2 regions of the Streptomyces sp. 3-6 genome follow, and region 2 is predicted to be linked to the other one. Evidence: predicted binding sites of a transcription regulator. Region 2 holds the regulator's gene; the other holds the start of a gene.

Region 1 (11,911 bases), on a different contig from region 2:
CTCACCCGCAACGAACGGGAACGGCGGATGCTGCTCCGACGGGCGGAGGAGACGGGCGGGTAGGCCGGCTCGGTGGCTGTCCCGGCGCCGGGGGAGGAGGGCGCGGGCCCGGCCCGGCGGTTCCGGTGCCCGGGAAGGGGGCGGGACGGTGAGGGCGCGCTGCCGGCTCGGCGGGGGCCCGGCACCGGGGGGAGACGGGGGGAGGGCGCGGGCCCCGGCGCGTGACGGCCGGCGGTCACGTCACCGGGTGGCCCGAGGACGCGGCGGAGGTCACGTCACCGGGTGGCCCAGCAGCATCGTCGGGGCGCCCGCGACGCGGGTCAGGAAGACCGTGACGGCGGCGCTGCCGTGCGGCTTGGGCAGGACCTTGCGGCGCAGTTCCTCCGGCTCCACCGCCGAGCCGCGCTTCTTCACGGTGAGCGTGCCGACCCGGCGCTCCCGCAGGAGTGCCTTCAGCTTCTTGGCGTTGAACGGCAGGCGGTCGGTGATCTCGTAGGCGGTGGCGTACGGCGTCGGGCGGTGGGTGTCGGCGGTGACGTACGCGATGGTCGGGTCGAGGAGCCCGCCGTCGAGTTCCTGGGCGACCTCAGCGACCAGATGGGCCCGGACGACCGCGCCGTCGGGCTCGTACAGGTACCGGCCGGGCGGGCGCACCGCCGGGTCGGGCAGGCCGCGGGAGACGAGCGTGCGCGGCCCGGGCAGCAGCGTCGCCAGGACCCGGCCCGGGGGCACCCGCTGCTCGGGGCCGCACCACAGCACGGCCTCCTTCACGTCGCCGCCGTCCGAGATCCACTCGGCGGCGAAGTCCTCGGGGACGGCCTCGTGCGGGATGCCCGGCGCGACCTTGAGGGCGGCGGCGAGCCGTGCCGCGCGGGCCGCCCCGACGGCCCAGGACAACGGGGGCGAGTACGCCTCGGGGTCGAAGACGCGGCCCCGTCCGCCTCGCCGGGCCGGGTCGACGAAGACGGCGTCGTACCCCCCGGTGGCGACCTCGGCGACATCCGCCTGCCGCACCTCGATCAGGCCGTCGAGCCCCAGGGCCTCGGCGTTCGCCCGTGCCACCGCCGCGGTGAACGGGTCCCGGTCCACCGCCAGGACCCGGATCCCGGCGCGGGCCAGCGCGATCGCGTCCCCGCCGATGCCGCAGCACAGGTCCGCCACCGAGGTCACGCCCCGTTCCACGAAGCGTCGCGCCCGGTACGCCGCCACGCTCGCCCGGGTCGACTGCTCGACGCCGTTCGGCGTGAAGAACATCCGGGCGGCGTCCCGCTCCCCGAACTTCGCCACCGCCCGTTGCCGCAGTCGTGCCTGGGCGAGTGCGGCCGACACCAGTTCCGCCGGGTGGGTGCGGCGCAGCCGGGTGGCCACGGCGAGTTCCTGCGCGGGGGAGGTGGCGCGCACCTCGTCGAGGAGGGCGCGGCCTTCGGGGGTGAGGAGCGGGGCGAGGTCGTTCACCGGGTCATTGTGGGCCAGTCGGTGGACCGTGCGCGTCCCGCCGCGGTGTCGGACGGGGTCCCGCGGGACGGGCTGCGAGGATCCGGCACCATGCGAGTAGTAGGACAAAATGACAAAAGCGGGGCGCTTTGCGGGAAGCGGCGGCCCTCCGGCAGGAAACGGATCGGTCTCGCGGGTCTCGCCCTCGCCGCCCTCGCCGCGGGCTGCGGCCAGGGCGCCGCCACCGAGGTGGAGGGAGCGGGCGGCCAACAGCCCCTGAACGCGCCCCCGGCCCGCGCCCTCGACTCCTATGCCGACAAGCTCCACGCCCGCCAAGCGGCGCGCGCCGCCGCGGCCCGCAGCTGGGGCCTGAAGCAGGTGCCCCTCGCCGCCCCGGCGCCCCCCGCGCGCAAACCGACGATCACCACCCGCAAGGGCTTCGAGGTGGAGGGTCACCGGCGCCTGGACCTCCCCCCGGTCTTCACCACGGTCCCGACCCGGCAGAAGGTCGTCTTCCTCACCATCGACGACGGTGCCGAGAAGGACCCGGAGTTCCTGCGGATGATGAAGGAACTGCGGATCCCGTACACCGCCTTCCTGAGCGACTACGTCGTCAAGGACGACTACGCCTACTTCGAGAAGATGCAGGACCAGGGCGTCGGCCTGCACAACCACACCCTCCACCACCCCTACCTGCCGAAACTCTCCTACGAGCAGCAGAAGCGCGAGATCTGCGGCATGCAACGGGTGATCGAGAAGCGGTACGGCGAACGCCCCGTCCTGTTCCGGCCGCCCTTCGGCAACTACAACAAGGACACCCTGCGCGTCGCCAAGTCCTGCGGCATCACGCACGTTCCCCTGTGGAACGAGGAGGTGTTCGCCGACCGGTGGGACTACCGCGAGTGGGACCGCAAGCTCCGCCCCGGCGACATCGTCCTCAGCCACTTCCGGGGGCAGGGCGACTGGAAGGGCACGATGCCCGACATGATCCGCCGCTTCCTCGACAAGGTCACGGCCGAGGGCTACGCGGTGGGGCGCCTGGAGGACTACCTGTGAGGCGGGGCCCGGCGCCCAGGCTCCGCCTCCTGGCCGCCGGCGCCGCCGCCCTGTTCACCACTCTCGCGGCCTGCGGCACCCCCGCCGCGGGACCGCCGGGCGCCCCCGCGCGGCACGCCGACGGTTCCGCGGGGCACGCCGACGGTTCCGCCCAGCCCGGGAAGGGCAGCCGTGACGGCCCCGGTTCCGGTGCCGAAGGGGCCACCGGAGGTCGTGACGGCCCCGGGGCGGAGGCCGGTGCCGGAGCCGGTCCGGGCGCCGGCGCGCCGACGGGGGCGGAGGCGGAGGCGGGTGCCGGGGACGGCGCGGAGGCGGGTGCGGCCGGTGCGGCCGGTGCCGCGAGCGGAGGGAGCGGAGGAAGCGGAGGGAGCGGGTCGGCGGGTGAGCGGCGGGAGGCACCGGCGGGGGACCGGCTTCCGCCGGTGATCGACCGCCTCCCGACGCGCGAGCAGGTCGTCTTCCTGACCTACGACGACGGTGCGGGGCGGGATCCCGGCCTCATCGACCTGATCCGCCGACGCCGTCTCCCGGTCACCCTGTTCCTCACCGACACCGTGGCCGGTCCCGGATACGGCCACTTCGCCCGGCTGCGGGCGGTCGGCGCCGGCCTGCAGAACCACACCCTGGACCACCCCTCCCTGCGGGGCCTGCCCTACGCCGGCCAGCGTGCCGAAATCTGCGGCCAGCAACGCAAACTCCGGACCCGCTTCGGTGTCCGGGCCCGCTTCCTCCGCCCGCCCCACGGCACGTACGACACCACGACGCTGCGCGCCGCCGCCGACTGCGGGATCGCCGCGGTGGTCCTGTGGAGCGCCACCGTGCGGCCGGACGGCACCCTCGCCGACGCCCGCGGGCCGCGCGAGCCGCGCCCCGGCGACATCATCCGCGTCCCGTCGGACGGCCTGCCGACCCCGTCCCTCCGGGAGCGCACGGAACGGCTCCTGACCGAGCTGGACGGGCGCGGCCTGACGGTGGCCTCCCTGGAGGACCACTGGGACGCCACCGGGCCACCGTCCGCCGGCGCGCACCGCGACACGTCCGCCCCACCGCCCGCCGGCCGGGCCGCCGGAAGCGGCTGAGCACGGGTGCGGAGGGCGCGCCCGCCCCGACGCGCGGGCACGTAATTGGCACTCCGCTTGACCGAGTGCTAATCGCGGTCATAGTCTCGGGTCTGGCACTCCCCCCTGGAGAGTGCCAACAACGCGACGGGCAGGTCCGGCACCCGCGACGACGGATCGACCTGGTCGCCACCTCAGACAGTTAACCCCGTGAGATCTCCGAAGGGGGAGGTCGGATCGTGACGACCGCCAGCTCCAAGGTTGCCATCAAGCCGCTCGAGGACCGCATCGTGGTCCAGCCGCTCGACGCCGAGCAGACCACGGCTTCGGGCCTGGTCATTCCGGACACCGCCAAGGAGAAGCCCCAGGAGGGCGTCGTCCTGGCCATCGGCCCGGGCCGGATCGAGGACGGCAAGCGCGTCGAGCTCGACGTGAAGGTCGGCGATGTCGTGCTCTACAGCAAGTACGGCGGCACCGAGGTGAAGTACAACGGCGAGGAGTACCTCGTCCTCTCGGCTCGCGACGTCCTCGCGATCGTCGAGAAGTAAGCCACCTCGAAGCACATTTGCTCGAACTGCGCCCCTGGCCCCCGCCATCGCTGAGAAGCCGGGCGCCCGGGGCGCAGTGTTGTCATCCAGATTTCCGAGAGGGCTCCCGCTGCCATGGCGAAGATCCTGAAGTTCGACGAGGACGCCCGTCGCGCCCTCGAGCGCGGCGTCAACAAGCTGGCCGACACGGTGAAGGTGACGATCGGCCCCCGCGGCCGCAACGTCGTCATCGACAAGAAGTTCGGCGCCCCCACCATCACCAACGACGGTGTCACGATCGCCCGCGAGGTCGAGATCGAGGACCCGTACGAGAACCTCGGCGCGCAGCTGGTGAAGGAGGTGGCGACCAAGACCAACGACATCGCTGGTGACGGCACCACCACCGCCACCGTGCTCGCCCAGGCCCTGGTCCGCGAGGGTCTGAAGAACGTCGCCGCCGGTGCCTCTCCGGCCGCCCTGAAGAAGGGCATCGACGCGGCCGTCGCCGCGGTCTCGGAGGACCTGCTCGCGTCGGCCCGCCCGATCGACGAGAAGTCCGACATCGCCGCCGTGGCCGCGCTGTCCGCCCAGGACCAGCAGGTCGGCGAGCTCATCGCCGAGGCCATGGACAAGGTCGGCAAGGACGGTGTCATCACCGTCGAGGAGTCCAACACCTTCGGCCTGGAGCTCGACTTCACCGAGGGCATGGCCTTCGACAAGGGCTACCTGTCGCCCTACTTCGTCACCGACCAGGAGCGTATGGAGGCCGTCCTCGACGACCCGTACATCCTGATCACGCAGGGCAAGATCGGTGCCATCGCCGACCTGCTGCCGCTGCTGGAGAAGGTCATCCAGGCCAACTCCTCCAAGCCGCTGCTGATCATCGCCGAGGACGTCGAGGGCGAGGCCCTGTCGACCCTGGTCGTCAACAAGATCCGCGGCACCTTCAACGCCGTCGCCGTGAAGGCCCCCGGCTTCGGTGACCGCCGCAAGGCGATGCTGCAGGACATGGCCGTCCTCACCGGCGCCACGGTCGTCTCCGAGGAGGTCGGCCTCAAGCTGGACCAGGTCGGCCTGGACGTGCTCGGCTCCGCCCGCCGCGTCACTGTCACCAAGGACGACACCACGATCGTCGACGGCGGTGGCAACAAGGAGGACGTGACCGGTCGCGTCGCCCAGATCAAGGCCGAGATCGAGACCACCGACTCCGACTGGGACCGCGAGAAGCTCCAGGAGCGCCTCGCGAAGCTGGCCGGCGGCGTGTGCGTGATCAAGGTCGGCGCCGCCACCGAGGTGGAGCTCAAGGAGAAGAAGCACCGCCTGGAGGACGCCATCTCCGCGACCCGCGCCGCGGTCGAGGAGGGCATCGTCTCCGGTGGTGGCTCCGCGCTGGTCCACGCCGTCAAGGTCCTCGAGGGCAACCTCGACAAGACCGACGACGAGGCCACCGGTGTCTCCGTGGTCCGCAAGGCCGCCGTCGAGCCGCTGCGTTGGATCGCCGAGAACGCCGGCCTCGAGGGCTACGTGATCGTCTCCAAGGTCGCCGAGCTGGAGAAGGGCAGCGGCTACAACGCCGCCACCGGCGAGTACGGCGACCTGATCAAGGCCGGCGTCATCGACCCGGTCAAGGTCACCCGCTCCGCCCTGGAGAACGCCGCCTCCATCGCCTCCCTCCTCCTCACGACCGAGACCCTGGTCGTCGAGAAGAAGGAAGAGGAGGAGCCGGCCGCCGCGGGCCACGGCCACGGCCACGCCCACTGAGGCACCGCCTGATCGGTGAAGCCCCCGCTGTCCGTCAGGGAGCGGGGGCTTTCCCGTGCCCTGCCCACGCGACCGGCGGGGGCGGGTGGCCGCCGTGGCCCGAGCGCGGCCTGCGCCCGGCTCAGAGGTCCGTGGGCTCCAGGGCACCGAGTCGCGCCAGCAGCCCCAGTCGGTCGTACTGCCACCAGCCCTCGGCGATCCGGCCGCGGTCGTCGAAGCGGAAGACGGTCGTCCCCGTCATGGCCGCCTTCCTCCCCGTGGCGGGGATGCCCAGGAACTCGCCCTTCTGCTTTCCCTCCCAGGACCATCGCGTGCACACCCGGTCGCCCTCGGCGAACTGGTCCTCGACGCGGAGGACGAAGTCGAACCCGTCCCGCCACACGTCCATCTCGCGCCGCAGGTGATCCAGCCCGATCACGTCCTGCTCGTTGGCCGGATCGTGGTCGTAGTAGTGCTCGGCGACCATCCCGGCCATCGGGGAGAGGTCGCCGTCACCGGCCAGCACCTCGAAGAACCTCCGTGCGGTAGCGGTGTGCAGCTGCGCGTCCCGCACGACGTCCAGGTTGGTGAACGTCGGTGTCCCGTCGCACAGCGCCACCATCTCCCGGAAGATCCGGTCGGTCTCCGGCAGCCGCGAGTTGCGCATCGCCTCCTCGTACGACGGGAACTCCACGATCTCGATGACGTGCGACGCGTCCGCGCGGTCCTTGCCGACCACCGCGTGCGTCGCCGTCCGCCGCCCCTTGGACTGCTCGACCCACTGGTCCATGAGCCGGTTGATGTCGTCGAAGCGGTTGGTCCGGCAGTCGATGAGCTGGACGAAGGTCATCACGTTCACCTCCGGCCCCCCCTGCGTGTCGGGTCCGGGTCCGGGTCCGGTTCTGGTCACGAGCCGCACCTCATTTTCGCACCGGACCACCGTCGCCACATCGCTTCGCCGAGCGGGCACGGCGGGAGCGACCGCCCGGACGACGGCCCGGAAACCCCGCGGATGACGGCACGGGACCCTGCGGACGACGGCACGGGACCCTGCGGACGACGGCACGGGCGCCTACCGCCCATGGGAAGGCGCCGGTCGCGGTCGGGGCACCTACTGTCCGCCAGGCAGGCGCCCGTCGGCACCCACTGTCTACGGGCACGCCCGTCGGGCACCGACCGTCCGGAAGGCGGCCGACCGGCACCGGTACCGGCGCGGACACGGCGATCCGGCACCCGCCGGGCCGACTCCGGTGCCGCCTTGCCGGGCGCCCGGACGGCACCAGCTCACCGGCTTCCCGGGGCATCCGGACGGCCCCGGCTCCACCCGAAACCCGGACGGCCCCGGCTTCGAGGTGTCCGAGCAGCCGGCGCGGTGCGCTCCGGCTGCGGCACCCTTCCGGCGTGCCGGTCTGGTTCCGGCACTCTTGCGGCTTCGGCTCCGGCGCCTGTCGGGGTTCGGTACCCCTCCGGCTTCGGCACCGGTCAGGCGGCGGTACGGGCCCCGGTGCCCGAGGGCGGCCTCCGGCTCCGGGGTCGGCGCCAAGGTCTGGATACCGGACCGGACTGCTGCCGCCGTTCCCGGCACGCTTCACCGCCCGGGCCGGCGGCTCCCCGCGCTCAGGCCCCGTCTACTGCGGGCCGTACTTGCGCCCCGTACGGGAGGTGAGCCCGCCGAGCATGCCGCGCGGGACCAGCTTCGCCGCTCCCATCAGCGCCTTGTAGCGCGGATCGGGGATGGACACCGCCTTGCCGCGGGCCAGGTCCGCCAGCCCCGCCTCGGCCACCTTGTCGGCGTCCAGCCACATCCAGTTGGGGATGCTGTCCGTCCCCATCCCGGCGCGCTCGTGGAACTCGGTGCGCACGAACCCCGGGCACAGGGCCATCAGGCGCACCCCGCTGCCGGCCAGATCCTTGGCCGCGCCCTGGGTGAACTGCACGACCCACGCCTTCGACGCCCCGTAGGTGCCGCGGGGTACGAACGCCGCCACGGAGGCCACGTTGACCACGCCCCCGCGCCCACGTTCGCGCATCGCTTCGGCCGCCGCCGACGTCAGGCGCAGCACGGCCTCGCAGTGCACCTTGATCATCCTCAGCTCGTCGGCCATGGAGACGTCCAAGTACCGGCCCTTGTTGCCGAAACCGGCGTTGTTGATCAGCAGGTCGACGGGGTTCTTACGGTCCCCGAGACGGTCGGCGACCGCCTCGATGCCCTTGTCCTCCGCCAGGTCGGCCGAGAGCACCTCGGCCTCGATGCCGTGCAGGTCGTGCAGCTCGGTCGCCTGCTCCCGCAGCCGGGCGATGTCGCGGGCCACCAGCACCAGGTCATGTCCGTCGGCCGCCAGCCGCCGCGCGAACGCGGCACCGATACCTGCCGTCGAACCCGTAATCAGAGCCGTTGTCATGGCGCAAGACTAGTTACCCGGAGGCAAGCCGTCCGCTCGCTGCCCCCGCCTCGTGCGCTGCCCCCGCCTCGTGCGCTGCCCCCGCCTCGTGCGCTGCCCCCGCCTCGTGCGCTGCCCCCGCCTCGTGCGCTGCCCCCGCCTCGTGCGGTGCACGGGGCTCGGCCTCCTCAGCCGTGTGCAGCGTGGGTGCGCGCGGTCGAGGCGTTCCGCAGATGCGGACGTATCAGTTCGTCGTAGGTCTGCCGATTCGGCCGTAGGGTGCCGTCGTCGACCACGGCCCGGTCTCCCCGGAAGCCGACGTACCGCATCGGTACACGGTCACCGGAGAACCGCGTGCCGTCGAAAGCCGACTCGGCCGGCGGCGGTATCGCGAGGGCGTTGTCGATGGTCTCCCGGCCCACCGTGCTCACCGCGGTGTCCGTCCACCACCGGGCGAGCAGGGTGCCGACGGCCACTGCGAAGGCGGTGACCAGCGAACTCAGCATGGCGACAGGGTGCTTCCGGCGGAAGCGGTCACGGGTGGTGCCGGGCGGAACCTCTCCGCTCGGCACTGCGCTCGGGATCGGGAAAGAAGGCATGCAACGAGCGTCGTGGATCATGGCCCGCCGAACATCGGGGAACTGCCCCCACTCACCCCGGAGACAACCCCCGCCCGCTGTCCGGGGTTTCCCCTTAGGTGTGCTGTTCGGCAGGTTGGTGGCGCGGCTGACTGGCCGTATCCGACGGGCGACCGTACACCGCCGTATGACGGCGTCAGCCGTCAGCCGTCAGCCGTCAGCCGTCCGCTGTGCGCTGTCAGGCGTCCGCTGTCGGCCCTCCGCCGACGTGCCGACGTGCCGTCGTGCCGTCAGCCTGACGGCACGGTCGCCGACTTCTCCGCGTTCCGGGGCCCACCGTCTCCCTCGGACCCTCCGGACCCGTCGGACCCCCCGTATCCCTCAGGTTCCCCCAGCCTCTCGGACCGTTCGATCCTCTCCACGTGGGCCCGTGCGGCCGCCAGCGACTCCGGATGAAGCGCCGGTCCCGCCGCCAACAGTCTCGGGAGCAGGGTCCGGTCCGTCGTCATCGCCCGGAACTGGAGGGCGACCGTCACCTCGTGACCGGGCCGGTGCACGACACGCACCGGGTCACCCGCCCGTACGTCACCGGAGCGCACGACGCGCAGGTACGCACCCGGCGCTCCCCGCTCGGTGAACCGTTTCACCCAGCCCTTCTCACCCAGATGGCCCTGGAAGGTGCGGCACGGGATGCGGCCGCTCGTGACCTCCAGGACCACCTCGTCGCCGATGGCCCAGCGCTCGCCGATCAGCGCGCCGGACACCTCGATGCCCTCGGTGGTCAGGTTCTCGCCGAAGCAGCCGTTGGGCAGCGTCCGCCCCAGGGCGCGTTCCCACGCGTCGAGGTCCTCCCGGGCCATCGCGTAGACGGCCTGGTCGTCTCCGCCGTGGTGCCGGGTCTCGCACACCGCGTCCCCGGCCAGCCCGCTGCCCCCGACGCCCTTGGGGCCGGGGGCGGACACCCGGACGGGCCCGTCCACCGGTCGTTTGTCGATGCCGGTCACCCCCTCGGGTTGGGACGTGTAGGGGACGGGACGGGGGCGTCCCAGGTTCACAGAGAGAAGCCGCATGACCGCACGGTAGGCGACGGAGCTAAAAGCGTCGACGGAGTATGGGCCCGGACATCAAAGGCTCGCTTATCCTTGGCGGTGTGATCGAAGCCCGCCACCTCCGCGTGCTGCGCGCCGTGTCCGTCAGCGGTTCCTTTTCCGCGGCGGCCCGCGAGCTGGGCTGCACCCAGCCCGCCGTCAGCCAGCAGATGAAGGCCCTGGAGACGTCCGTCGGCACCCCGCTGCTCGTCCGCAGCGGTCGCGAGATGCGCCTGACCCAGGCCGGAGAGGCGCTGGTGCGGCACGCGGCCGGGATCCTCGCCGGGCTCACCGCCGCCGAGGAGGAAGTCGCGGCCATCGCCGGGCTGCGGGCCGGGCGCGTGCGGCTGGTGTCCTTCCCCAGCGGCAGCTCCACCCTGGTGCCGGCGGCGCTGGCCGCGCTGCGCGACGCGCACCCCGGCACCCGGGTGTCCCTGGAGGAGGCGGAGCCGCCCCGCTCCGTCGGACTGCTGCGGGACGGCGACTGCGACGTGGCCCTCGCGTTCCGCTACGAGGGGGCCGCGGGGGCCGAGGAGTGGGACGACCTCGTCGTCCGGCCGCTGCTGTCGGACCGGCTGGTGGGCCTGGTGCCGGAACGGCACCGGCTCGCGCGTGCGGAATCCGTCGCCATCGGCGAGCTCGCCGACGAACCGTGGATCGCGGGCTGCCCGCGCTGCCGCGGGCAGCTGGTGGAGGTGTGCGAGACAGCCGGCTTCACCCCGCGCATCGACTTCGCCACCGACGACTACCCGGCCGTCGCCGGGCTGGTGGGCGCCGGACTGGGCGTGGCGGTCCTGCCGCAGCTGGCCGTGGAGTCCGTCCGGCCCAGGGGCGTGTGCACGGTCCGCCTGGAACCCGCCGTGCGACGTGAGATCGTCGCGCTCACGCTTCCGGACCTCGCCCAGGTCCCGGCGGTCGCCGCGACGCTCGACCACCTCGCGCGGGCGGCCGCCCGGTAGCGGACGGCGCGGGTCCGCCCGTGTTCCCGGGGTCGCGCGACCGACCTGCGCGGACCGTGAGGTGATCACCTCCGCCGATCACCTCCGCCGATCACCTCAGTCGGCCACTCCCACCGATCACCTCCACCATCACCTCCAGCGACAAAACAAGGGCACCTGCGTGCCCCTTGCGGAGAAACGTTCCTTCAGTTGTTCGAGGCGGCGTGTCCGCCGCTGCCGGCCGACGCCGACACCAGTCGGTGCCGCGCCCGTCCCATCAGTTCTTCGCGCTCGTCCTCGGTCAGTCCGCCCCACACGCCGTACGGTTCGCGTACCGCCAGCGCGTGGGCCGCGCACTCGGCGCGCACCGGGCACCTCATGCAGACCTCCTTGGCCGAGTTCTCGCGAGCGCTTCGCGCCGCACCGCGCTCGCCCTCGGGGTGGAAGAAGAGGGAGCTGTCCACCCCGCGGCACGCAGCCAGGAGCTGCCAGTCCCACAGGTCCGCGTTCGGTCCGGGAAGGCGGGAGAAATCTGCCATTGCGTGACCCCTTGTAGCCGTTCTGGGCGGATCCGGTGTCCACGACCGTACAACTACGATCCAAGGAGATGAAAATATGACTCATTGCGAATCTAGTCGCAGACACCAACAAGAGGGAAGAAAAGGGTCTAAATGGTGCACGGGTTGTGATGAATCGTGGAGGGTCTGCGCGCATGTCTGCACCGTGTCCGCGTCCTCACGTAGAGTGCCGAAGGTGGCAGACGGCCCCGTAACTCTTTCGAGTGACCGTCGTTGAGAGTGCGAGGCGGTTGAAGGAACAAGCGCTCGGGCGGGCGTCCGAGACGGTCGACCGCACAGGTGACGATTTCGTACCAGCCTGGAGGCTCAAGGTGACGCGCATCAGCTGCGGAGGGCGGCCATGACTTCCGTCCTCGTCTGCGACGACTCCCCGCTTGCCCGAGAGGCGCTTCGCCGCGCGGTTGCGACCGTGCCCGGCGTGGAGCGCGTGACGACGGCGGCCAACGGCGAGGAAGTCCTCCGCCGCTGGGGCGCCGACCGCTCGGACCTGATTCTGATGGACGTACGCATGCCCGGCCTGGGCGGCGTCGAGA
Region 2 (11,911 bases):
GCCCTCGGCGAGCGCGTGCACCCCGTCGCACAGCCGGGTGTCCATGACGAACGCGAAGCTCTGCCCGCGCCGCACCTCGCTGACGTCCTCCAGCCGGACCCCGCCGAGGACGCCGTCCCGCTGGAGGCGGCCGACGTCCGGGCCGGTGATGCCGTGCGCGGCGAGCCGGTCCGGGAGCATGCGGCGGCCGTCGGGCTCGGTGAGCCGGTAGCCGTAGGACTCCACCGGGTGCGAGAGGCGGCGGGCCCGGAGCGTGTAGCCGGGGGTGCGGGCCACGGGTCCGTCGGTGTCGACGGGGGCCTCGGTGAGGGCGACGGTCTCCCGGTAGGCGGTGGCGTAGCGCAGCCGGTCGAAGAAGCGCTGCCCGGAGCGCGGGTAGTGGGCGGTGATCTCGTGCGGGACGCGGTCCAGGTTGATGCGCTGGATGACCCCGGCGAGGCCGAGGCAGTGGTCGCCGTGGAAGTGGGTGACGCAGATCCGGTTCAGGTCGTGCGCGGCGACCCCGGCGCGCAGCATCTGGCGCTGCGTGCCCTCGCCGGGGTCGAACAGGATGCCTTCGCCGTCCCAGCGCAGCAGGTAGCCGTTGTGGTTGCGGTGCCGGGTGGGGACCTGGCTGGCGGTGCCGAGCACGACCAGTTCGCGTACGGACATGTGACGGCCGGTCCGGACTATCCGGGGGGCCATTCGAGGCCGCGTCCGCCCAGCACGTGGGCGTGGGCGTGCCAGACGGTCTGGCCGGCGCCGCTGCCGGTGTTGAACACGATGCGGTAGCTGTCCAGTTGCTCCTGGTCGGCGACGGCCTGCGTCTCGCGCAGCACGTCCGCCGCGATGTCGGGTGCCGCCGCGGCGAGGGCCGCCGCGTCCTGGTGGTGCGCCTTGGGGATCACCAGGACGTGGGTCGGCGCCTGCGGGTTGATGTCCCGGAACGCGACGGTCGTGTCCGTCTCGCGGACGATCGTCGCCGGGATCTGTCCTGCGACGATCTTGCAGAACAGGCAGTCGTCCTGCGGCTCGCCTGCCATGGGTGTGCCTCCTCGGCCCCGGATGCTCGCTTACCGGGGCATCGTATCCGCCGGGGCCGGGCGACGGCCCGCGGTCAGGGCAGCTCGGGCGGCTCCTTCGCCGGGTTCTCCTCCAGGGCGGCGAGCGCGATCCGGACGGCCTCGTCGAGCTGGGGGTCGCGGCCCGCCGCGTGGTCCTGCGGGCGCTGCACCACCTCGACGTCGGGGTCGACGCCGTGGTTCTCCACGCCCCAGCCGTAACCCTCCAGCCAGAAGGCGTACTTGGGCTGGGTGACGAGCGTGCCGTCGACCAGGCGGTAGCGGCTGTCGATGCCCACGACGCCGCCCCAGGTGCGGGTGCCGACGACCGGGCCGATGCCGAGGGCCTTGATCGCCGCGTTGACGATGTCGCCGTCGGAACCGGAGAACTCGTTGGCGACGGCGACGACGGGGCCGCGCGGCGCGTCCCGCGGGTAGGACTCGGGCCGCATGCCGCGGGGCAGGTCCCAGCCGACGATGCGCCGGGCCAGCTTCTCCACCACGAGCTGGGAGGTGTGGCCGCCGCGGTTCTCCCGCACGTCCACGATCAGGCCCTCGCGGGTCACCTCGACGCGCAGGTCGCGGTGGATCTGCGCCCAGCCGGGGGCCTGCATGTCGGGGACGTGGATGTAGCCGAGGCGGCCGCCGGACGTCTCGTGCACGTAGGCCCGCCGGTCGGTGACCCAGGCGTGGTAGCGCAGCGGTTCCTCGTCGGCGACGGGCACGACGACCGCGTGCCGCGGCTCGCCGCCGCCGGCCGGGGAGACGGTCAGCTCGACCGGCTTGCCCGCGGTGCCCACCAGCAGCGGGGCGGGGCCGGTGACGGGGTCGACGGGCTGTCCGGCGACGGCGACGATCGCGTCGCCGGGACGGACGGCCACGCCGGGCGCGGCGAGCGGGGAGCGGGCGTCGGGGTCGGAGGTCTCGGAGGGCAGGATGCGGTCGACGCGCCAGGTGCCGTCCTCGTGGCGGGAGAGGTCCGCGCCCAGCAGTCCCTGCCGGGGGCCGTCGCCGTACCCGCCGCGCGGGGTGACGTAGGCGTGCGAGGTGCCGAGTTCGCCCTGCACCTCCCACAGCAGGTCCACCAGGTCGTCGTGGGTGGCGAGGCGGGAGAGGACGGGGCGGTAGCGGTCCAGGACGGCGTCCCAGTCGACGCCGTTGAGCTCCGGGTGCCAGAAGTGGTCCCGCATGATGCGGCCCGCCTCGTCGAACATCTGCCGCCACTCGGCGGCCGGGTCGACGAACTGGCGGACCCGGCCGAGGTCGACGGTGATGTTGCCGTCGCTGTCGTCGTCGTTCGGGGCGCGCCGGTCGCTGGGGACGACCTTGAGCCGCCCGTCGGTCCACAGCAGCACCCGCTTGCCGTCGCCGCTGACCTCGAAGTGGTCGGCGTCGGCGGCGAGGTGCTCGATCCGGTGCTGGGCGAGGTCGTAGCGCTCCAGCTCGGTCCGGGGGTCGGGGTCGTCGGGCGTGGCGCGGGAGGCGCCGAGCACGCCGCGCACCGGGTGCCGCAGCCACAGCACCCCGTCCTTGGCGGCGCGCAGGTGGGAGTAGCGGGCGGCCTCGACGGGGAACGGCACGATCCGGTCGGCGAGGCCGTCCAGGTCGACGCGGGTGGTGGGGGTGCCCTCGCTGTCGGGGGTCTCCTCCCGGTCCGGCGTCTCGAAGGGGCGGCCGTGGCGCTGCGGGCCGAACGGCGACGGGGTGGTCGCGGCGAGGGTGATCAGGTGCGGCCGGGCGCCCTCGACGAAGGCCAGGTCGAAGACGTGCTCGTCGTAGACCGGGTCGAAGGCGCGGGTGGAGAGGAACGCCAGGTGCTTGCCGTCGAGGGTGAAGGCGGGCGCGTAGTCCTGGAAGCGCAGCGGGGTGGCCTCGGTGACGGACAGGTCGGTGGTGTTGGCGAGGCGGAGCTGGCTGAGCGGGCGCGGGCCGGGGTGGGACCAGGCGAGCCAGGAGGAGTCGGGGGAGAACACCAGCCCGGAGACGTCCCCGTTCTCGCTGCGGTCGACCTCGCGGACCTCGCCGGTCTCCCGCTCGACGAGGAGCAGCCGGCCGTCGTGCGAGGCGACCGCGGCCCGGCTGCCGTCGGGCGCCATGGCCAGCTCCAGGACGCGGCCGAGCCGTCCGGCGGCGATCCGGCGGGGGGTGGTGCCGGGGGCGAGGCCGGTGGCGGGCGCGAACTCCAGGGCGTCGTCGCCCTCGGCGTCGGTCACCCACACCACCCATTCCTCGCCGTCGGCGCGGAAGGTGCGCGGGCGGCGGGCCCGGACGCCGGGGGTGGCGGCCAGGGCGCGGGCGGGACCGGAGCGGTGGGTCACCCAGTGGACGGTGCCGCGGACGCAGACGGCGCTGCCGCGCGCGGTGTGGTCGGGGGACGCGGAGCCGAACCAGCGGCCGGCGTTGACCGGGAAGGGCTGGAGGTCGACGCGCTGGCCGCCGAGCCGGACGTCGAGGCGGCGCGGTTCGGCGCCGTCCAGGTCGTCCAGGATCCACAGTTCACCGGCGCTGGAGTACACGACGCGGGTGCCGTCGGTGGCGGCGTGGCGGGCGTAGAAGCCGCCGAGGGGGGTGTGGCGGCGCAGGTCGGAGCCGTCGGCGAGGGAGGAGTACAGGGCGCCGGTGCCCTCGTGGTCGGAGAGGAAGGCGATCCGGTCACCGGCCCACAGCGGGTACTCGATGTTGCCGTCGAGGTCCTCGTGGAGGCGGACGAACTCACCGTCGCCCTCGCGGTCGATCCACAGCTTGCCGGCCGTGCCGCCCCGGTAGCGCTTCCACCAGGCGGCCTCGCGGCCCATCTGCGCGGACAGCAGCACGGTGGCCGGGCCGAACGCCAGGTCGCCGACGGGGCCGTGGGGCAGCCGGGTGGCGGGCCCGCCGTCGAGCGGGACGGCGTGCGCCCAGGTGCGGCGGATGCCGGGCTGGCCGTGGGTGGTGACCGCGATGACCTGACCGTCGGAGGTCCAGCCGCGCACCTGGGTCTTGACGCTCCCCCAGTACGTCAGGCGCCGGGCGGGCCCGCCGTCGACGGGGGCGACGTGCACCTCGGGGGCGCCGTCGCGGGTGGAGGTCCAGGCGACGGTGGTGCCGTCGGGCGAGATGCGCGGGTGGGCCACCGGCACGTTCTCGGCGCTCACCCGCCAGGCCCGGCCGCCGTCGAGCGGGGCGAGCCACACGTCGTCCTCGGCGGTGAAGGCGACCAACTCGCCGTGCGGATGCGGGAACCGGAGATACGCGGCGGATGCGTCCGATGCAGGCTGTGTCACCCGATCACCCTACGCACGCGGCGGTGCCCCCGGCCAGGGGTTTCGATCACTTGCCCTCGACGGGGCGGCACGAGGGGTACTGCTCGCACCACACGGTGGTGGTGACGGTCACCGTGACGGTGGGGCGGGGGCCGTCGTCCGGGGCCTGTCCGACGGGCGAGGGGGTGGCGGCGTCGCAGTCGCCGAGCCCGTCGACCCGGAAGCGCTGCCTGCCGTCCACCTTCGCGACGATGGTCCCGCGCACGCAGGCGCCGTTGACGGCGTGCGTGATCCTGCCGGTGACGGTGATGTCCTTGCCGTCGTCGGTCTCGCCCTCGCAGTCGACGGAGGCCACGGTCCTCTCGCCGGAGGACGCCGAGGCGCCGCTCCGCTCGCCGAAGTCCGCGGTGCAGTTCAGCCACCGGACACCGGCCTTGCGCCGTTCCAGCTCCTCGGTCACGGTCTCGTCCGTGGTGTACGCCACGGCGGCGGAACTCAGTCCGCCCGGCTCGCACGCGACGAGGCCGCCGACGGCGAGCACGGCACCCCCCGCCATGAGCACCGGCCGCAGCCAACTCCTCACCAGTACCCGCATGAACGGCAGACTGCCACCCTCGCGGGCCCGGCGGTAGGGCGCATTCGGCCGCGCCACGAGCCCCCGCGCACGGCGTCCGCCCGCGCGGTCACGGTGGTGGGCCGGGGGCGTCGAGCGGGGGCCGTGGTGGGAGGCCGGGCAGCTCCCGGCGACCCGGGAGGCTCCGGCGGGTTCCGCGGGGCAGGGGGTGCGGGCGGGTCAGCCCCAGCGTCCGGTGCGGCCGAGCAGCAGGGCCGCCGCGGCGGTCCCGGCGGTCGACGTGCGCAGCACGCTCCGGCCCAGGCGGCACACCCGCGCGCCGGCGCCGGCGAACAGGTCCAGCTCCTCGGGGGACACTCCGCCTTCGGGCCCGACCACCAGCACGATGTGCCCGGCGGCGGGAAGCGGGGCGGTCGCCAGCGGCTCGGTGCCGCTCTCGTGCAGCACCGCCGCGAAGTCCGCCCCGGCGAGCAGGGCCGCGACCTGCTTGCCGGTGGCCGGGTCCGCGACCTCGGGGAAACGCACCCGGCGGGACTGCTTGCCCGCCTCGCGCGCGGTGGCCCGCCACTTGGCGAGGGACTTCAGTCCGCGCTCGCCCTTCCACTGGGTGATGCAGCGCGAGGCCGCCCACGGCACGATCGCGTCGACGCCGACCTCGGTCATCGTCTCCACGGCCAGCTCGCCCCGGTCGCCCTTGGGCAGGGCCTGGACGACGGTGAGGCGGGGCGTTCCGGGTTCCTCCGTGACGACGTCGGCGAGGCGCACGAGCAGCCGGTCCTTGCCCTCGGTCCCCTCGACCCGGCCCTCGGCCCAGCGTCCCGCGCCGTCGGTGAGGACGACGTCCTCCCCGGCCCGCAGGCGTTTGACGGAGACGGCGTGCCGGCCCTCCGGCCCGTCGAGCACGTAGGGGCCCGCCGGGTCGGAATCGAAGCCGTCGACGACGAACACCGGCGCGGTCATCGGGCACCTCCGTCGGACAACGCCGCCCGGGCGGCGGCCAGTTCGGCGGCCAGCACCTCCACCAGCCGCCCGGCGGGCAGTTCCCGGGCCAGCCGGTGGCCCTGGCCCGCCCAGAGCGCCATGCCCTGCGGGTCACCGGCCTTGGCCGCCGCCTTGCGCAGGGGCGCGGCGAGGTGGTGGACGTCGGGGTAGGCGGCGGGCGCGTAGGGGCCGTGCTCGCGCAGGAAGCGGTTGACCAGGGCGCGGGCCGGGCGGCCGGAGAAGGCCCGGGTCAGCTCGGTGCGGACGTGGAGGGGGTCGGTGAGGGCCTGCTTGTGCGCCTCGTGCGCCCCGGACTCGGGGGTGGCGACGAAGGCCGTGCCGAGCTGGGCGGCGTCGGCCCCGGCGGCGAGCACCGCGGCGATCTGGCTGCCGCGCATGATGCCCCCGGCGGCGACCACGGGGATCGAGACGGTCTCGCGGACCTGGGCGAGCAGGGACAGCAGTCCCAGGGCGGAGCCGTCGGCCTCGGGGGCGTCCCGGTGGGTGCCCTGGTGGCCGCCCGCCTCGGCGCCCTGGGCGATCACGGCGTCGGCGCCCGCGCGTTCCACCGCCAGGGCCTCCTCGGGGGTGGTGGCGGTGGCCAGGGTGTACGTGCCGGCCCGGCGGAGCGCTTCGAGGACCTCGGGGGCGGGCACGCCGAAGTGGAACGACACCACCGGCACCGGGTTGTCGAGCAGCACGGCCAGCTTGGCGTCGTAGCCGTCGTCGCGGCCGCTGTCGGGGTCGCCCAGCTCGGTCTCGTACCAGGTCGCCTCGCCGGCCAGCTGGTGCGCGTAGACGCCGACGGCGGCGGGGTCGGGGGTCTCGGGCTGCGGCATGAACACGTTGACGCCGAAGGGGCGGCCGGTCAGTCCGCGCAGCTGCTTGATCTCCTGGTACATCCCGTCCGCGGTCTTGTACCCGGCGGCCAGGAACCCGAGCCCGCCCGCGTCGGACACGGCGGCGGCGAGGCGCGGCACGGCGACCCCTCCCGCCATCGGGGCCTGCACGATCGGGTGCGGGAGGAGATCGGTCAGCGCGGAGGACATGACGGCATGGTGTCACGTCCGCGGGACGCGTCCGAATTGACCCTTCCCGCCGGCACATTCCGTTCGACGGGAGACGCGGGGGCGGGTCGGGGAGGGCGCGGGCGGGCTCCCCGGCCCGCGCGGCCCGGGCCGGGACCGGTCACGGACCGGTCCCGGGGACGCCGTCAGCGGCCGTTGAACGCGTCCTTCAGGCGGGAGAACAGGCCCTGCTGGCCGGGCTGGAACTGCCCCTGGGGACGCTCCTCGCCGCGCAGCTTGGCCAGTTCCCGCAGCAGGCGCTCCTGCTCCGGGTCCAGCTTGGAGGGGGTCTGCACCTCGACGTGCACGATGAGGTCGCCCCGGCCGCCGCCGCGCAGGTGCGTGACGCCCCGGCCGTGCAGCGGGATCGACTGGCCGGACTGGGTGCCGGGCCGGATGTCGACCTCCTCCATGCCGTCCAGCGTCTCCAGCGGCACCTTGGTGCCGAGGGCCGCCGCCGTCATCGGGATGGTCACCGTGCAGTGCAGGTCGTCGCCGCGCCGCTGGAAGGTCGGGTGCGGCAGCTCGTGGATCTCGACGTAGAGGTCGCCGGCGGGCCCGCCGCCGGGGCCGACCTCGCCCTCGCCGGCGAGCTGGATGCGGGTGCCGTTGTCGACACCGGCCGGGATCTTGACGGTGAGGGTGCGCCGGGAGCGGATGCGGCCGTCACCGGCGCACTCCGGGCACGGCGTGGGCACGACCGTGCCGAAGCCCTGGCACTGCGGGCAGGGGCGCGAGGTCATGACCTGGCCCAGGAAGGACCGGGTGACCTGGGAGACCTCGCCCCGGCCGCGGCACATGTCGCAGGTCTGCGCGGTGGTGCCGGGCGCGGCGCCCTCGCCGCTGCACGTGGTGCAGACGACGGCGGTGTCGACCTGGATGTCCTTGGTGGTGCCGAAGGCGGCCTCGTCGAGCTCGACCTCGATGCGGATCATCGCGTCCTGGCCGCGACGGGTGCGCGAGCGCGGTCCGCGCTGCGAGGCCGTGCCGAAGAACGCGTCCATGATGTCGGAGAAGTTGCCGAAGCCACCGGCCCCGAAGCCGCCCGCGCCGCCGCCGGCCGCCTGCGCCAGGGGGTCGCCGCCGAGGTCGTAGACCTGCTTCTTCTGCGGGTCCGACAGCACCTCGTAGGCGGCGTTGATCTCCTTGAACCGCTCCTGGGTCTTCGGATCCGGGTTGACGTCCGGATGGAGCTCGCGGGCGAGCCGCCGGAAGGCCTTCTTGATCTCTTCCTGCGACGCGTCGCGGCGCACGCCGAGTACGGCGTAGTAGTCCGTGGCCACTACGACTCCGCCAGGATCTGTCCGACGTACCGTGCCACTGCGCGTACCGCTCCCATCGTTCCCGGGTAGTCCATGCGGGTCGGTCCGACCACACCCAGTTTGGCGACTGCTTCGCCGCCCGAACCGTAGCCGACCGACACGACGGACGTGGAGTTGAGTCCTTCGTGGGCGTTCTCGTGACCGATACGGACGGTCACGCCCGGATCCTTCGCCTCGCCGAGCAGCTTGAGGAGCACGACCTGCTCCTCGAGTGCCTCCAGGACGGGCCGGATCACCAGGGGGAAGTCGTGTCCGAAACGGGTGAGATTGGCGGTGCCGCCGATCATCAGCCGCTCCTCGTTGTCCTCGACGAGGGTCTCCAGGAGGGTGGAGAGCACGGTCGACACCGCGCCCCGGTCCTCCGGTTCGAACGCCTCCGCGAGGTCCTCGACCAGGCCGGGCACATCCGTGAACCGGCGGCCCGCGACCCGGCTGTTGAGCCGCGCCCGCAGGTCCGCCAGGGACGCCTCGCCGAACGGCGCCGGGCAGTCCACCAGGCGCTGCTCGACCCGGCCGGTGTCCGTGATCAGCACGAGCATCAGGCGGGCCGGGGCGAGCGACAGCAGTTCCACGTGCCGCACCGTCGAGCGGGTCAGCGACGGGTACTGCACCACGGCCACCTGCCGGGTCAGCTGCGCGAGCAGCCGCACCGTGCGGGCCACCACGTCGTCCAGGTCGACGGCGCCCTCCAGGAAGTTCTGGATGGCGCGCCGCTCGGGCGGGCTCATCGGCTTGACCCCGGCGAGCTTGTCGACGAACAGGCGGTAGCCCTTGTCGGTGGGGATGCGCCCGGCGCTGGTGTGCGGCTGGGCGATGTAGCCCTCGTCCTCCAGGGCCGCCATGTCGTTGCGCACGGTGGCCGGGGAGACGCCGAGGTTGTGCCGTTCGGTGAGCGCCTTGGAGCCCACCGGCTCCTCGGTGCCGACATAGTCCTGAACGATGGCGCGCAGCACCTGGAGCCTGCGTTCACTGAGCATCGCGCACACACCTCCAGAAGCGATCCGCCGCTGCCCGTTGCTGGTCCTGGCACTCTTCACATGCGAGTGCCAGACTTCCCCGGCCCAGTGTACGGCCGGGGAGTACGCCCCGGGCAAGGCCCGGCGCGACGGGTTCGCGCAGGTGGGCGTTCTGCCCGCTAGCGTCGCGGTATGACCTTCGATCGGGACGTGTCGGGATGGGAACGGGTGGCGCCGGGGGTGTTCCGGTGCCGCCTTCCGGTGTGGGACTGCACGGCGGGGCTCGTCACCGGTACCGGCGGCGCGCTGCTGGTCGACGCCGGTTCGAGTCTGCGCGAGGGCGCGCGGGTGCGGGCCGAGGCGCAGGCGCTCGCCGGGCGGCGTGTGACGCATCTCGCGCTGACCCACCCCCACTTCGACCATGTGCTGGGGGCCGCGGTGTTCGCGGGCGCGGAGGTGTTCGCGGCGACCGGCCCGGCGGCGGCGTGGTCGGCGGAGGGGCTGCGCGCGGACGCGGTGCGGCACGGGCTGGACGAGCGGGAGGCGGCCGGGGCGGCGGACGCGCTGGTCCGGCCGGGGCACGAGGTGTCCGGCCACGTGGTCGTGGACCTCGGCGGCGGCACGGAGGCGGTGCTGGTGAACGCGGGCCCGGGGCACACCGCGCGGGACCTGGCCGTCCTGGTCCCGGGCGACCCGCCGGTGGTCTTCTGCGGCGATCTGGTGGAGGAGTCGGGCGCACCGCAGGCCGGGCCGGACGCGGTGCCGTCCCGCTGGCCGGACGCCCTGGACCGGCTGCTGGCCCTGGGCGGCCCGGACGCGCGGTACGTGCCCGGTCACGGGGCGGTGGTCGACGCGGCGTTCGTGCGGGCCCAACGCGGGGCGCTGGCGGCCCGGTTCGGCGTGTCGCGCCGGCCGTGACGGGGGCTGCCTCGTATCGTCGGCAGGATGCGCCAGTACTCCGCCGACCTGACCCCTCCCTGGAAGAAGTCCGGCCCGGTGCCCGAGGTGCCCGCCGACCCCGGTCTGGTGGTCGAGGAGCCCGGCACCGGCTTCTGCGGCGCGGTGATCCGCTGCGAGGCCGGCACGGTGACCCTGGAGGACCGTTTCGGCAAGCACCGGGTGTTCCCGTTGGAACCGCGCGGCTTCCTGCTGGAGGGCCGGGTGGTGACGCTGGTGCGGCCCGCCTCCGGACCGTCCCGCCCCAGCCGTACGGCGTCCGGCTCCGTCGCGGTGCCCGGGGCCCGCGCGCGGGTCGCCCGCGCGGGCCGCATCTACGTCGAGGGGCGGCACGACGCGGAGCTGGTCGAGAAGGTGTGGGGCGACGACCTGCGCATCGAGGGCGTGGTCGTGGAGTACCTGGGGGGTGTGAACGACCTGCCGTCGGTCGTCGAGGAGTTCTCCCCCGGCCCCGACGCCCGCCTGGGGGTGCTGGTCGACCACCTCGTGCCGGGCTCCAAGGAGTGGCGCATCGCCGAGGCGGTCACCAGTGAGCACGCGCTGGTGGTGGGCCACCCGTTCATCGACGTCTGGGAGGCGGTGAAGCCCTCCTCGGTGGGCATCCCCGGCTGGCCCCGGGTGCCGCGCGGCCAGGACTGGAAGACGGGGGTGTGCCGGGCGCTGGGCTGGCCGGAGAACACCGGGGCGGCCTGGCAGCACATCCTGGGCCGGGTCCGCTCCTACAAGGACCTGGAGCCGGAGCTGCTGGGCCGGGTGGAGCAACTGATCGATTTCGTCACGGCGCCGGGCGCCTGACGGGGTCGCCGTGCCGCCCGCCCCCGGGCGGCACGGCGCCCGCTCAGTCCACCAGGTCCCGCACCACCGCGTCCGCCAGCAGCCGTCCGCGCAGGGTGAGGGCCGCGCGGCCCTCCTCGTACGCGGCCGGCCGGAGCAGCCCGTCGCGCAGCGCACGGTCCGCCGCCGCCCGCCCCTCCGTCCGCAGGAGCGAGAGCGGGACCCCCTCCTCCAGCCGCAGTTCCAGCAGGATCCGCTCCACCCGCCGGTCCTCGTCCGACAGCAGCTCCCGGCCCGCGCCCGGCGAGCGGCCCTGCGCGAGGGCCGCCGCGTACGCCCCCGGGTGCTTGACGTTCCACCACCGCACCCCGCCCACGTGGGAGTGCGCGCCGGGCCCCGCGCCCCACCAGTCGGCGCCCCGCCAGTACAGCTCGTTGTGCAGGCAGCGCCCGGCGTCGGAGGTCGCCCAGTTCGACACCTCGTACCAGGCGAAGCCCGCGGCGGACAGCGCCTCCTCCGCGATCAGGTAGCGGTCGGCGTGCACGTCGTCGTCGGTCATCGGGACCTCGCCGCGCCGGATGCGACGGGCGAGCTGCGTGCCCTCCTCGACGATGAGCGCGTACGCGGAGACGTGGTCGGGCCCGGCACCGACCGCCGCGTCCAGCGAGGCCCGCCAGTCGTCGTCGGACTCGCCGGGGGTGCCGTAGATCAGGTCGAGGTTGACGTGGTCGAAGCCGGCGGCGCGGGCCTCGGCGACGCACGCCTCGGGACGGCCGGGGGTGTGGGTGCGGTCCAGCACCTTCAGCACGTGCTGCCGGGCGCTCTGCATGCCGAACGAGATCCGGTTGAAGCCGCCCTCGCGGAGGGCCGCCAGGTAGGCCGGGTCGACGGACTCGGGGTTCGCCTCCGTGGTCACCTCGGCGTCGGCGGCCAGCCCGAACTCCTCCCGGATCGCCTCCAGCATCCGCACCAGGTCACCGGCCGCCAGCAGCGTAGGC

What was found. Region 2 encodes HrcA, which represses chaperone genes, less so after heat shock. Its sites were predicted from a motif close to TTNGCACTCNGNNNNNCNGAGTGCNAA; they were not measured.
Region 1: a site for HrcA is predicted at 3,615-3,641, ahead of groES (co-chaperone GroES). Genes of this name have one in related genera too.

The regions. Positions count from the first base shown of each region.
Region 1 is NZ_JBWHZP010000020.1:2,318-14,228, forward strand. It holds gene AC02VZ_RS22330 (RNA polymerase sigma factor) at 1-63, shown strand, start outside; gene AC02VZ_RS22335 (THUMP-like domain-containing protein) at 271-1,455, opposite strand; gene AC02VZ_RS22340 (polysaccharide deacetylase family protein) at 1,546-2,490, shown strand; partial or broken gene AC02VZ_RS22345 (polysaccharide deacetylase family protein) at 2,859-3,569, shown strand; gene groES (co-chaperone GroES) at 3,788-4,096, shown strand; gene groL (chaperonin GroEL) at 4,211-5,836, shown strand; gene AC02VZ_RS22360 (ester cyclase) at 5,958-6,665, opposite strand; gene AC02VZ_RS22365 (SDR family NAD(P)-dependent oxidoreductase) at 7,444-8,217, opposite strand; gene AC02VZ_RS22370 (hypothetical protein) at 8,385-8,702, opposite strand; gene AC02VZ_RS22375 (MOSC domain-containing protein) at 9,065-9,844, opposite strand; gene AC02VZ_RS22380 (LysR family transcriptional regulator) at 9,925-10,821, shown strand; gene AC02VZ_RS22385 (WhiB family transcriptional regulator) at 11,007-11,339, opposite strand; gene AC02VZ_RS22390 (response regulator transcription factor) at 11,719-11,911, shown strand, end outside.
Region 2 is NZ_JBWHZP010000001.1:227,453-239,363, reverse strand. It holds gene AC02VZ_RS00930 (ribonuclease Z) at 1-651, opposite strand, end outside; gene AC02VZ_RS00925 (histidine triad nucleotide-binding protein) at 669-1,022, opposite strand; gene AC02VZ_RS00920 (S41 family peptidase) at 1,097-4,303, opposite strand; gene AC02VZ_RS00915 (hypothetical protein) at 4,350-4,877, opposite strand; gene AC02VZ_RS00910 (16S rRNA (uracil(1498)-N(3))-methyltransferase) at 5,076-5,816, opposite strand; gene AC02VZ_RS00905 (nitronate monooxygenase) at 5,813-6,886, opposite strand; gene dnaJ (molecular chaperone DnaJ) at 7,051-8,187, opposite strand; gene hrcA (heat-inducible transcriptional repressor HrcA) at 8,187-9,203, opposite strand; gene AC02VZ_RS00890 (MBL fold metallo-hydrolase) at 9,375-10,100, shown strand; gene AC02VZ_RS00885 (DUF3097 domain-containing protein) at 10,128-10,934, shown strand; gene hemW (radical SAM family heme chaperone HemW) at 10,978-11,911, opposite strand, start outside.